Regions from separate parts of the Pseudarthrobacter sp. HLT1-3 genome, predicted to be linked through region 1. Evidence: riboswitches for the same ligand, from Rfam matches in the RefSeq annotation. Region 1 holds a riboswitch; the other holds the start of a gene.
The links. A riboswitch is a leader RNA that binds a small molecule or an ion and turns the genes downstream of it on or off. The one in region 1 is predicted to bind cyclic di-AMP.

Region 1 (5,242 bases):
GAGATTTATCCAATGAATAAGACACTCCGCTTTATGGCTGTCCCCACCCTGGCTTTGGCCGCCCTCGCCCTGTCCGGTTCCCCTGCGATGGCAGCGGACCAGTCCTACCAGTCGACCCTGGGCCAGCTCAACGGCAGCGCAGGCTCGGGCACCATCACACTGGACGTCACAGGCGACCAGGCCCACGTTGTCCTGAAGGTTTCGGGCATGCCGGCGACCTTCATGGACGCACCGTACCCGCATGTCCAGCACATTCACGGCGGTGCCCAGGGCGTCTGCCCGGCACCCTCTGCCGATAAGGACGGCGACAAGGTCATCTCCACCACCGAAGGCGCCCCGTCCTACGGCGGAATCGTCACCACCCTGTCCACCAGCGGTGACACCAGCCCCGCAGCGGGCCTTGACCTCAAGGTCGGCGGCCAGGGTGCTGCTTACACCGTTGACCGCACGTTCGAGCTGAACGCCGAAACCAAGGCAGCCCTTAAGGCCGGCACCGCTGTAGTCGTCGTCCACGGCCTTGACCCCGCCACCCTCAGCGCGGCAGGCCAGGCCGCCAAGAGCGACCTGGCCCCGACGCTTCCGCTGGCCGCCACCTCCCCCGCCCTGTGCGGGACCTTGAAGGCCGGGCAGATGAAGATGCCTGCAGGCGGCGCTGACACAGGCGTCACCCAGGAAACCGGCACCGACACCGGCGCCCTCGCTGTCGGTGGCGGCCTGGCCCTGATCGCCCTCGCCGGTGGAGCATACGTTGTCCGCCGCCGCACCGCCGGCGCAGCAGCCTAAGCACCGGCTTAACGGATCACTACTGTGACAATCAGGAATTCCGGCCGCTGCGGGGGCCTCCGGGCCGCCACGGCGGCCGGGGTTCTGCTCCTCCTAAGTGTGAGTGGCTGCGCCGCAGGGAACAGTGGAACGCCGGACGCCGGGTCCCCACCTTCGGCGTCCGTCCCGGCTGCGGTAGCCCCCGGGACTCCAGCGGCTCCGGCCGCTGGCCCCACGGCGGCCCCGGCCACGCAGCAGCTTCCACCGGTGATGGGCGCTTCCGCGCCCGTCACCCTGGCGATTCCCTCTATCGGAGTCCGAACCGATCTGCTCCACCTGGGGTTACGGGAGAACGGGTCCCTCGAGGTACCGGGCACCGGCAGCGGCGCACCCGCCAGCTGGTATATCGGTTCCCCCGCCCCCGGGGAACGCGGCCCCTCCGTGATGCTGGGCCACGTGAACGCACTCGGGGGTGCCAGAGGCGTCTTCGCGGACCTGCGTAACCTCGCCCCAGGCGCTGAAATCAACGTCTCCCGAACCGACGGCAGCACCGCCGTGTTCACCGTTGACCGCGGCGCCCTCTACAGCAAAAACCAGTTCCCCACCCTCGAAGTCTACGGAAACACCCCCGGAGCTGAGCTCCGGCTCATCACCTGCGACGGCTACGACCCCGCCACCGGGCTCTTCGACGACAACTACGTCATCTACGCCAAACTCAAAGCCTGACAACGGCCGCTGGCCCGGAAAGTGCGGCGGCCAGGATGGAAGAGCTGTGAAACACCGCAAGCCATTAGTGGTCTCCTTGGCCCTGTCCGCACTGCTGCTCTCCGGCTGCGCCGCGTCCGCGGCCGTGTCCGTGCCATCGAACGCCCCGGCGAGCCCACCCGCAGCTCCATCTGAGACCGGTCACACCGGCAGCCACGGCGGCGGGGACCACAGTCAGGCATCGGCATCGGCGTCGCCGGGTGCGACGGCGGACGGTCCCAGCGCCGCTGCCCTGATGGTATGCGGGGACCAGCCGATGGACAGGCTCACATCCATCCTGGACCTGGACGCAGCCCCGCATACCGTCAACGACTGGGCCGAGAATACCTTCACCTGCACCTACCACCTGGCCGAAGGAGCACTGGAAATTTCCGTCCAAGAGGCGAAGGACCAGGCCTCCGCACTGACATACTTCGACGCCATGCAGGCCCTCGCGAAAGACGCCAAACCCATCGAAGGCCTCGCGAACCTGGGCTTCCCTGCCTACGAAACCGCCGACGGTTCAGCCGTGTTCCAAAAAGACAACTTCGTTCTGCACGTGGACGCCACCGGCCTACCCCCCGTTTTGGGACCGGAGAGCATCAGCAGGAACGCCCTGGCCTACCAGCTCTCCACCACCATCCTGGCCTGCTGGATCGAACACCCCTGACTCACCTCCTCAGCACGCCATCACAGCCGGGCTCCACGAAAGGTTTCAACATGAAGACAAACATCAGAACGACGTGGACACTCGGACTCGCGGCAGCAATGGCCTTGTTCGCCCTCTCCGGCTGCGGGAACCCCGGCATGGCGGGGTCCGGCACGGCATCAGCGCCAACCGCACAGCCAACATCAGTTCCAGCCACCACTGCCCCAACCTCCAGCCCGGGCCTATCATCCACGGCGGCCCCGGCAGAAATAGTGATCAAGGGCTTCAAATACCAGGGCGCGGAAACCGTGAGTCCCGGAGCGACAATCAGTGTCACCAACGAAGACATCGAAGCGCACACGATCACCGCGGACACCGCCAACGCGTTCGACGCCACCATCAAAGTCGGCACCGACACCTTCACCGCCCCAACCGAACCAGGGACCTACCCCTACCACTGCATCTTCCACGGCAACATGAAAGGCACCCTCACGGTGAAATAGCAGCCACCAGAGATCCCGTCCGACAGCCTGAACGGTGCCCAGTGCCCACTCGGCCCGGACGGTACGCGCCTGAGGGACATGCCGGACATTCGCGAACGGGAGTCGCCCGGGCCTCTTCGATGTCCTCGTTCGAGGGCCAGGACCGCTCTCCGTGCTGTCTAGAGAAGGTACCGGTAGACCCTGGCGCGGGAGACCCCGAGCATATTGCCGCTGTCAGCGGCACTGATGCCTTTGCGTTTGGTTCCTTGGCCGCGGCAGCCTCGTCTATTTTCCGGGGCCTTCCACCGTGGCGGTTGTCGGCCGAGTCTTCGGTCTATCGCCTTGGAGTTTGGGCGATGAAGGATGCCGGGTCGACGGTCTGGCCATTGGCCATGACCTCGAAATGGAGATGGCAGCCGGTAGAGGCACCTGTCGTACCGACCCCTGCGATCTGCTGCCCCTGCGCCAGGACTTGCCCGACGGAAACGCCGATGCTGGCCAAGTGGTTATAGGTGGTTTTCATGCCGTTGCCGTGATCGACGACAATCCGGTTTCCTCCGCCATACGGGCTCCAGCCGGCCTCGGTGACCGTACCGGCGCCGGCAGCGAAAACCGCCGTCGCGCACGCTCCGGTCAGGTCGATACCAGTGTGCATTTCGCCGGCTGCCCCGGTGATGGGGCTGACCCTGAACCCAAACGTTGAACTGACATTCATCGATGTCAGCGGGGCTCGTAATCCCTTCGACCCTGCCGTTGGGACAGCGTCCACGGTTGCGGCCGCAGGGGCTACAGGAGCCGGGATTGTTCCCGCGGCCTGTTCCCGCGGAGTCGGTGCAGGAGCGGGCTGGGAGGTCACTGCCGGCCTGTCGAAGGTCAGGACCGCGCCGGGCGATGCCGAGACGGCGGCTTCCACGGCGGGAGCCGCGGTTGCGGCGGCCCGGTCCTGGGAAGCGGAAGGGGAGCCCGGATCCGCCTGGGCGGCCGAAAGTGCAGTGAGGGCAAGCATCCCCGTCACGGCGGCCGCGACCCCTAGTTGGCTGCGGAGCCGGAATATCGGCTCCTGGAAAACCGGACTGCGGCGGGGTTTAGAGACGGGAAGGGCACGGCGGCGGCCGTGGCTGTGCTGGGCAGGCAAAATAGTGGTCCTCTCGAGGCCGGCGAAGTTAGCTGTCGGATTCGGACGAGTGGACTGTCCGGCGGCCCTGCGGGGCGCGTTCAACGCGCGGTCACGGGTCGGCTTCACCCCAAGGCGCACCATGGCACACCGTAAGTGGGTCCTCCGCCCCCGCCTTGAAAGAGATCGAAGGTCACTGACCGCCGGCGGGGCGAAGCGGTCGCATCCATACCCGAGTTGAGGGTGTGTGTCATCCAAGCGTAGCGAACGGTTCGCATTTGTTACAAATTCGTTATATTAGACCGGGCCGACTACCGCAGGCGCAGGTCTCCTCGGAAGGCGCAAACTCGAAAATCTGGCCGGCCTCGAATAACGTAACGGACCGCGTACGTGGAGCTGGTGGCCATTACCCTCGCCCAGGGCCACTTCAAATCCCTGGACGGTCTGGCCCGGGCCTGAACAGACTCAGCCGCGCTGCTGGCCACGGCCGAGATGGCGTACTCGTGGACCTCTAAGTTCTGACCGGAATTACGTCTTTCATGAATTGGGGAGACTTCTGGCGATACTGGGGTCAGCGCCTCAATTCGGTAGCCGAAGAGGAGGACCCGCCGTCGCGATGAGGCCGCGGGGTCAAGGCGGTAGGGGCTCTCGTGTATTTCACGAAGTTTTGGTGGGGCGGCGAATCCTGCGAATGCAGTCATTGTCTTTTACTTCGTCTGACAAGCCATCCCCTACGACTCACCGCTTAGGGCCACCGAGCCGTGGCGAACGCTGCGGTCGCGTAGGCAAGGGCTCCCGACATTTCCCGGAGCAGGTCCGGGTTGATGTTTTCCACGGTGTCGCAGGCCTCGTGGTAGCAGGAATCGAGGTTTTTACCAGTCTGTCCACCGTACCTCTGCGCTTGGGCGCCGGTCTTTCGTTCCACATCGCCAGTGAACAACCCTCCACCCGGAATGCCGGCCTTCAGGAATGGTTCGTAGTCCGAACCGCCGTCAAAAACCGTAGTCTCGGCGGGCAGCGAGTTCTCCTGGAAGTAGCGGAAGAAGAGCTCTTCTATCTCTCGTGACCCGTCTGGGCCGGCGTGCCCGAAATCCGAACCGTCCCCGTCATGGATGGACCGCACGCCGTTCGGTGAGGCCACTGTGTCCACATTCAGGTACATCGCCGTCCGGCGGATCTCGGACGCGCTCATCTGGTCGACGTAATGCCGGGAACCATCGAAGTCGTCCTCTTCGGCGGCCCAGAACGCGAACCGGACCCTGTTGGCCGGTTTGATCCCGGTCTCCTTCATCCACCGGGCGGTTTCGAGGACGGCCGCCACCCCGCTGGCGTTGTCATTGATTCCCGGCCCTTCCCGCACGGAGTCCAGATGGCCACCCACGACAATGGTGTTCTCGGCACTGCCCTCCGTGTCGGCGAGGATATTGAAGGACTCCACCCGCTCGCCATCTCGCCGGTAGGTGAAGGTCTGCCGGACAGGCGAATAGCCGG
Region 2 (5,242 bases), on a different contig from region 1:
GCGCCGGCGGCCGCACAGATCCTCTTGAAGCGCGGGGCCAGGGAATCGGCACCCTGAATGCCCGGATCGATGAAGATTCAGTCCGCAGCGCGGGTTTCCTGGGCGAGGACGCCACCCGGAAGTCCCTTACCGAGGAAGACGACGAGGTTCTCCTTGGACTCAGCCCCCGCAGCGATCCGGTGGACCGGACCCTTTCCGCCGGAGCCTACCGGCTGGTTGCAGCCGAGTCACCAAACGGCGACGTAATTGTCACCGGGCTGCCGCTCGCAGAAAAACAAAACACGCTGGCCTCCCTGGTCTGGACCATGGTGCTTGTTTCTGCAGGCGGCCTCGTCGTGATCGGTCTGGCCGGCACTGCGCTGATCCGCCGGACCATGAAGCCGCTGGACCAGCTGTCCGAGGTTGCGACCCAGGTGTCCCGGCTGCCGCTTGATGCCGGCGAGGTGGGACTGGCCATGCGGGTTCCGGCGTCCGCGGCGCATCCCGGAACCGAGGTGGGCAGCGTCGGCCATGCCTTGAACCTGATGCTGGACAACGTCTCCAACGCGCTGGAGGCCCGGCAGAACAGCGAGATGAAAGTCCGCCAGTTCGTGGCGGACGCCTCGCATGAGCTGCGCACGCCCTTGACCGCCATCCGCGGCTACACCGAGCTGATGCGGATGACCGAACACTTCACGCCCGACGGCGAGAAGTCCCTCGCCCGGGTGCAAAGCCAGTCCGAACGGATGACCACCCTGGTGGAGGACCTGCTCCTGCTCGCGCGGCTGGATGAGGGCCAGCCGCTCAAGCTCAGCGAGGTGGACCTGACCCAGCTGGCCATCGAAACAGTGAGTGATGAGAAGGTCATGGCCCCTGACCGGGTCTGGCAGCTGGAGCTCCCGGAGGAGCCGGTGGTGGTCCGGGGCGACGCGACCCAGCTGCACCAGGTGTTGGCCAACCTGCTCTCCAACGCGCGGAAGCACACCGGTCCCGGCACAACGGTCGTGACCGGCGTGAAGCTCACCCCGGACGGTAGTGCCGTGGTGACAGTGACGGACAACGGGCCCGGAATCGCCCCGGAATTTGTGGACCGGGTCTTTGCGCGTTTTACGCGCGCTGACGCTTCCCGGAAGAATCCGGTGCCCGTTGCGGCGGCGGCACACGGGCGGCGGCCCTTTCCGCACCCTCCGCTTCACCCCCCGCGTCTGCCTTCTGCTTCCGGGGCCGCCGCCGCTCTCACCAGCGCGGCCGCCGAGGGAACCAGCGGGCTGGGCCTGTCCATCGTGCAGTCAATCATTGCGGCCCATGGCGGAACTGTCAGCGTCGCGTCGCGGCCCGGACGGACGGAATTCACTGTGCGGCTGCCGGCAACTCCCCCGACGCCTGCGGCTAGCCGGACAGCGGCAGGGGCGCAAGACGCCACGCCGCCGTCGTGATCTCCGTTATTGAAATGTGACTTAGCCGCCCAGGTCCTGTACGGTTTTTAGGGTGCGGCCATCACTAGGGCCGCATATCCGGGCGCACGCCAAGCTCTGCCGCCTACCGGATTCCGCTGGACCAGGCAGAGGCGGGGGACCCAGAGTTCCCGGGCATTTGCATCTTCCGCCCTTGGGGTGAAGCCGACACGTGAAATTCCGTGCGGCCGGGTGACCTCACCCGAACCCGACAGCTAACTCCGCAGGCGTTGAGAGGCGATTATGACCGACTTCAACGCACAACCGCGCCCTGACGGCGCCGAGAACACCACCCGCTCCAAACCGGCGAGCCACCGCGCGGAACCAGCCAAGCCCGCGTCGGCCCTGTCCCGGATTGCCGGCAATGTCGGCTCCACCGGCCGCCGGGCGGCGGTTGTGGTTGCGGCCTGCGCGGTCCTCGTGGGGGCCGGCGCCGCAGGCCAGGCGTCCGAGACCGGCGCCCGCAACACCAGCGCGGGCAGTTCCACGCAACCAGCCACGACGGCGGATCCGTTGACGCACCTCGATTTTGAACGCGTCCGGGTTGCCAACCAGGCCGTAATCCCGACCGGAACCGCCGCCGCCCCGGCAGCGCCGGTTCAGCAAGCTGAAGTACCCGCCCCGGCAGCTGCACCGGCCCCTGCACCGGCTCCGGCCGCCGCTCCGGCTCCGGAGCCCGCACCCGCACCAGCTCCTGCTCCTGTCGCCGTCAATGACCCTGCCGGAGCCCAGGCTTACGCGGCCAGCCAGCTGGGTTCCTACGGCTGGGCCGCCAGCCAGATGCCCTGCCTGATGAAGCTCTGGACCAAGGAGTCGGACTGGGAGACCACTGCCACCAACCCGAGCAGCGGCGCCTACGGCGTGGTCCAGTCCCTGCCCGCCGAGAAGATGGCCAGCGCCGGGGCGGACTACCGGACCAACTACCGCACGCAGATCAACTGGGGCCTGCAGTACGTGCAGGATCGCTACGGCTCCCCATGCGGGGCCCTGAACTTCCACTACGCCAACAACTGGTACTAAGCAGCGCTGCGGATCAGCCGCCCGGGCGGTTGGGGATGTACTGCACTGCCCACTTGTTGCCGTCGGGATCGGCGAAATAAACGAAGTGCCCCCAGTCCTGGACGTCGATGCCGCTGACCTCCACACCGTTGTCCTTGAGCTGTTGGTGGGCTGCCGCGATGTCGCTGACCACCAGCTGCAGGCTGGGGGCGGTGCCCGGCGGCGCATCATTGAGGCCCTCGCCGATGGCGATCGAGCAGGCTGAGCCGGGCGGGGTCAGCTGGACGAAGCGGATGCCGTCCATCGGCCGCTCGTCATAGTCGGCGTTGAAGCCCACCTTGTTGACGTAGAAATCCTTGGCGCGGTCCACATCGGACACCGGGACAAAGACGAGTTCGAGTTTCCAGTCCATGACGCTCAGGCTAGTCCCGCAGGGTCTCGCCGGGAAAGGGAAATCTCAAGCCCGTGGAACCCGCCGCGGGCAGGTTCGCGTCGGGCGGCTGGCTTAGCCGGCCACGCCGTAGAGGCGGTCGCCGGCATCGCCCAGGCCCGGGACGATGTAGGACTTTTCGTTGAGCTTCTCATCGATCGAGGCGAGCACGATCGTCACGTTGGCGTCGGAGAGCTCTTCCTCCAGCTTTGCCAGGCCTTCCGGGGCCGCGAGCAGGCAGATGCAGGTGACGTCGGAGGCGCCGCGCTTGAAGAGGAACTTGATGGCCTCGCGCAGCGTGCCGCCGGTGGCAAGCATGGGGTCCAGGACGAAGATCTGCCGGTCGGTGAGGTCCTCGGGGAGCCGCTCGGCATACGTGATGATATCCAGGGTCTCTTCGTCGCGGGCCATCCCCAGGAAGCCGACCTCGGCCGTGGGGACCAGCTTGGTCATGCCCTCGAGCATGCCGAGCCCGGCGCGCAGGATGGGGACGACCAGCGGCGTGGGCTTGGTGAACGCGGTGCCGATGGTCGTGCTGACCGGGGTCTCGATGGTCACCGGTTCGGTGCGGACTTCGCGGGTTGCCTCATACGCCAGGAGCGTCACAAGTTCCTCGGTGAGCTGGCGGAAAACCGGGGAGGGGGTGTTCTTGTCCCGTAGAACGGTGAGCTTATGGGCGACCAGCGGGTGGTCCACAACGAGAGTGCGCATGGGTCAAAACTATCACCCGGCGGACGGGGGCCCGCCCGTGGGGCCGCGGGCGCCGACGTCGTTCGCTTCCTCTGGAGAACCGCTGCCGGCGGCGCCGTCGCGCAGGTGGACAGAGTTGTCAAAAGTCGGGGCGGGTCCGGCGTCCTCGCGGTGCCGCAGGGCGTGGAAGAACCGGTGGGCCATGATCACGATCCCGACCCAGGCCAGCCCCAGCACCCATCCGATGATCACATCGGTCATCCAGTGGTGGCCCAAATAGACCCTGCTCATGCCCATTGCGAAGATGAAGGCCGCCCCCGCCGCGATCAGGCCGACACGGGCCAGGGTGTGTTCAATCTGCAGACAGGCGAGGTACACCACAAGTCCGATTACCACCGTGGTGTTGAGCGTGTGGCCGCTAGGGAACGACGGCGAACTTTCGTAGGGCGGGACGGCGTCGGCGTGGTCCGGACGGGTCCGGCCGATCAGCGTCTTGCCCACGGACGTCGCGGTCACGGAGACCGCCGCGGCACCGCCGATCAGGATCAGCGGCCGCCAGGTCCGGCTGGTCCAGATCAGCCACGCGGTCAGGAGACTGCCCAGGATGGGCATCCCAATCCCGCCCCCGATGTTGGTGAAACCCGTGACGAACGCGTCCAGGCCGGGGCTGCGGAGCTGTTCCATAAACCCCAGGGTGGGCTTGTCCAGGCTGGCCAGGCCGGCCTCGTCCACGACGTCGTTATAGACCTCGGCACTTACCAGCGCCAGCATCAGCACCACCGCGCCGCCCACGAGCATCGTGGCCCACAGCGCCGCATACGGCACCACCCACTTGCCCCAACGGTGCGTTATCCAGCCCACTGTCCCGTTGTTCACGGTTGCTCCCGAATGTTGGTGCTGGCAGCCGGGCTGCACAGCTTGCTTAGCATCGAAACTATCATTGAGCCATGACTTGCCCCGAGCCCCGCCATGCCGAATGGATGGGCCTTGCCCTCACCGAGGCGCGTGCCGCGCTGGCCACGGCCGACGTGCCGATCGGCGCCGTCGTCATCGGTCCGGACGGCACCGTGCTCGGCAGCGGACGCAACGAACGCGAGGCGCTCGGGGATCCGACGGCACACGCTGAGATGGTGGCCATCCGCGCGGCGGCCGCCCGGCTGCAGGAACGCAGCGCGCAGGGCGGAATGGCCGGTGCCGGTTGGCGTCTGGAGGACTGCACCCTGGTGGTGACGCTCGAGCCCTGCGCCATGTGCGCCGGGGCCGTGGTGCTGGCCCGGATCCCGCGGGTTGTGTTCGGGGCCTGGGACGAGAAGGCAGGCGCCGCCGGTTCCGTGTTCGACATCCTCCGCGAGCGCCGGCTCAACCACTGGGTGGAAGTGTATGGCGGGATCCGCGAGCACGAGTGTGCGGAGCTGCTTCGGGACTTTTTCGCCGGTCACCGCGGCAACTGAACTCTGAATCCTGGCCGCCATCGCGAGTCCCCGGAGGCTCCGAGCCGTGCTACCGGCCGGCCGCGGAGGCCGCGGCGGAGGCCGCCAGGGCGTCGATCCGCTTTTGCCGGGTGGCCGGTGAGTCGAGGCTGAAGGCGCGGAAGTCTCCCAGGTCCTCGCGGATCCACTCCTCGACTTCGGCGATCCGCCGGGTCACAGCAGGCGTGGGGGCGTGGAACACCCAAGGCACGATCCGTTCC

Region 2: linked by a shared signal. The riboswitch ahead of AC50X9_RS12095 (aggregation-promoting factor C-terminal-like domain-containing protein) and the one ahead of AC50X9_RS20485 (M23 family metallopeptidase) in region 1 are both predicted to bind cyclic di-AMP.

What each region holds. Positions count from the first base shown of each region.
Region 1 covers NZ_JBWZCJ010000041.1:12,369-17,610, forward strand. Annotated here, with positions in the region: gene AC50X9_RS20465 (hypothetical protein) at 13-783, shown strand; gene AC50X9_RS20470 (sortase domain-containing protein) at 1,033-1,488, shown strand; gene AC50X9_RS20475 (hypothetical protein) at 1,535-2,176, shown strand; gene AC50X9_RS20480 (cupredoxin domain-containing protein) at 2,227-2,658, shown strand; gene AC50X9_RS20485 (M23 family metallopeptidase) at 2,972-3,292, opposite strand; cyclic di-AMP (ydaO/yuaA leader) riboswitch at 3,778-3,953, opposite strand; gene AC50X9_RS20490 (M20/M25/M40 family metallo-hydrolase) at 4,497-5,242, opposite strand, start outside.
Region 2 covers NZ_JBWZCJ010000012.1:79,955-85,196, forward strand. Annotated here, with positions in the region: gene AC50X9_RS12090 (sensor histidine kinase) at 1-1,415, shown strand, start outside; cyclic di-AMP (ydaO/yuaA leader) riboswitch at 1,520-1,678, shown strand; gene AC50X9_RS12095 (aggregation-promoting factor C-terminal-like domain-containing protein) at 1,677-2,453, shown strand; gene AC50X9_RS12100 (glyoxalase superfamily protein) at 2,467-2,844, opposite strand; gene upp (uracil phosphoribosyltransferase) at 2,938-3,573, opposite strand; gene AC50X9_RS12110 (phosphatase PAP2 family protein) at 3,586-4,428, opposite strand; gene AC50X9_RS12115 (nucleoside deaminase) at 4,500-5,003, shown strand; gene AC50X9_RS12120 (DNA glycosylase AlkZ-like family protein) at 5,053-5,242, opposite strand, start outside.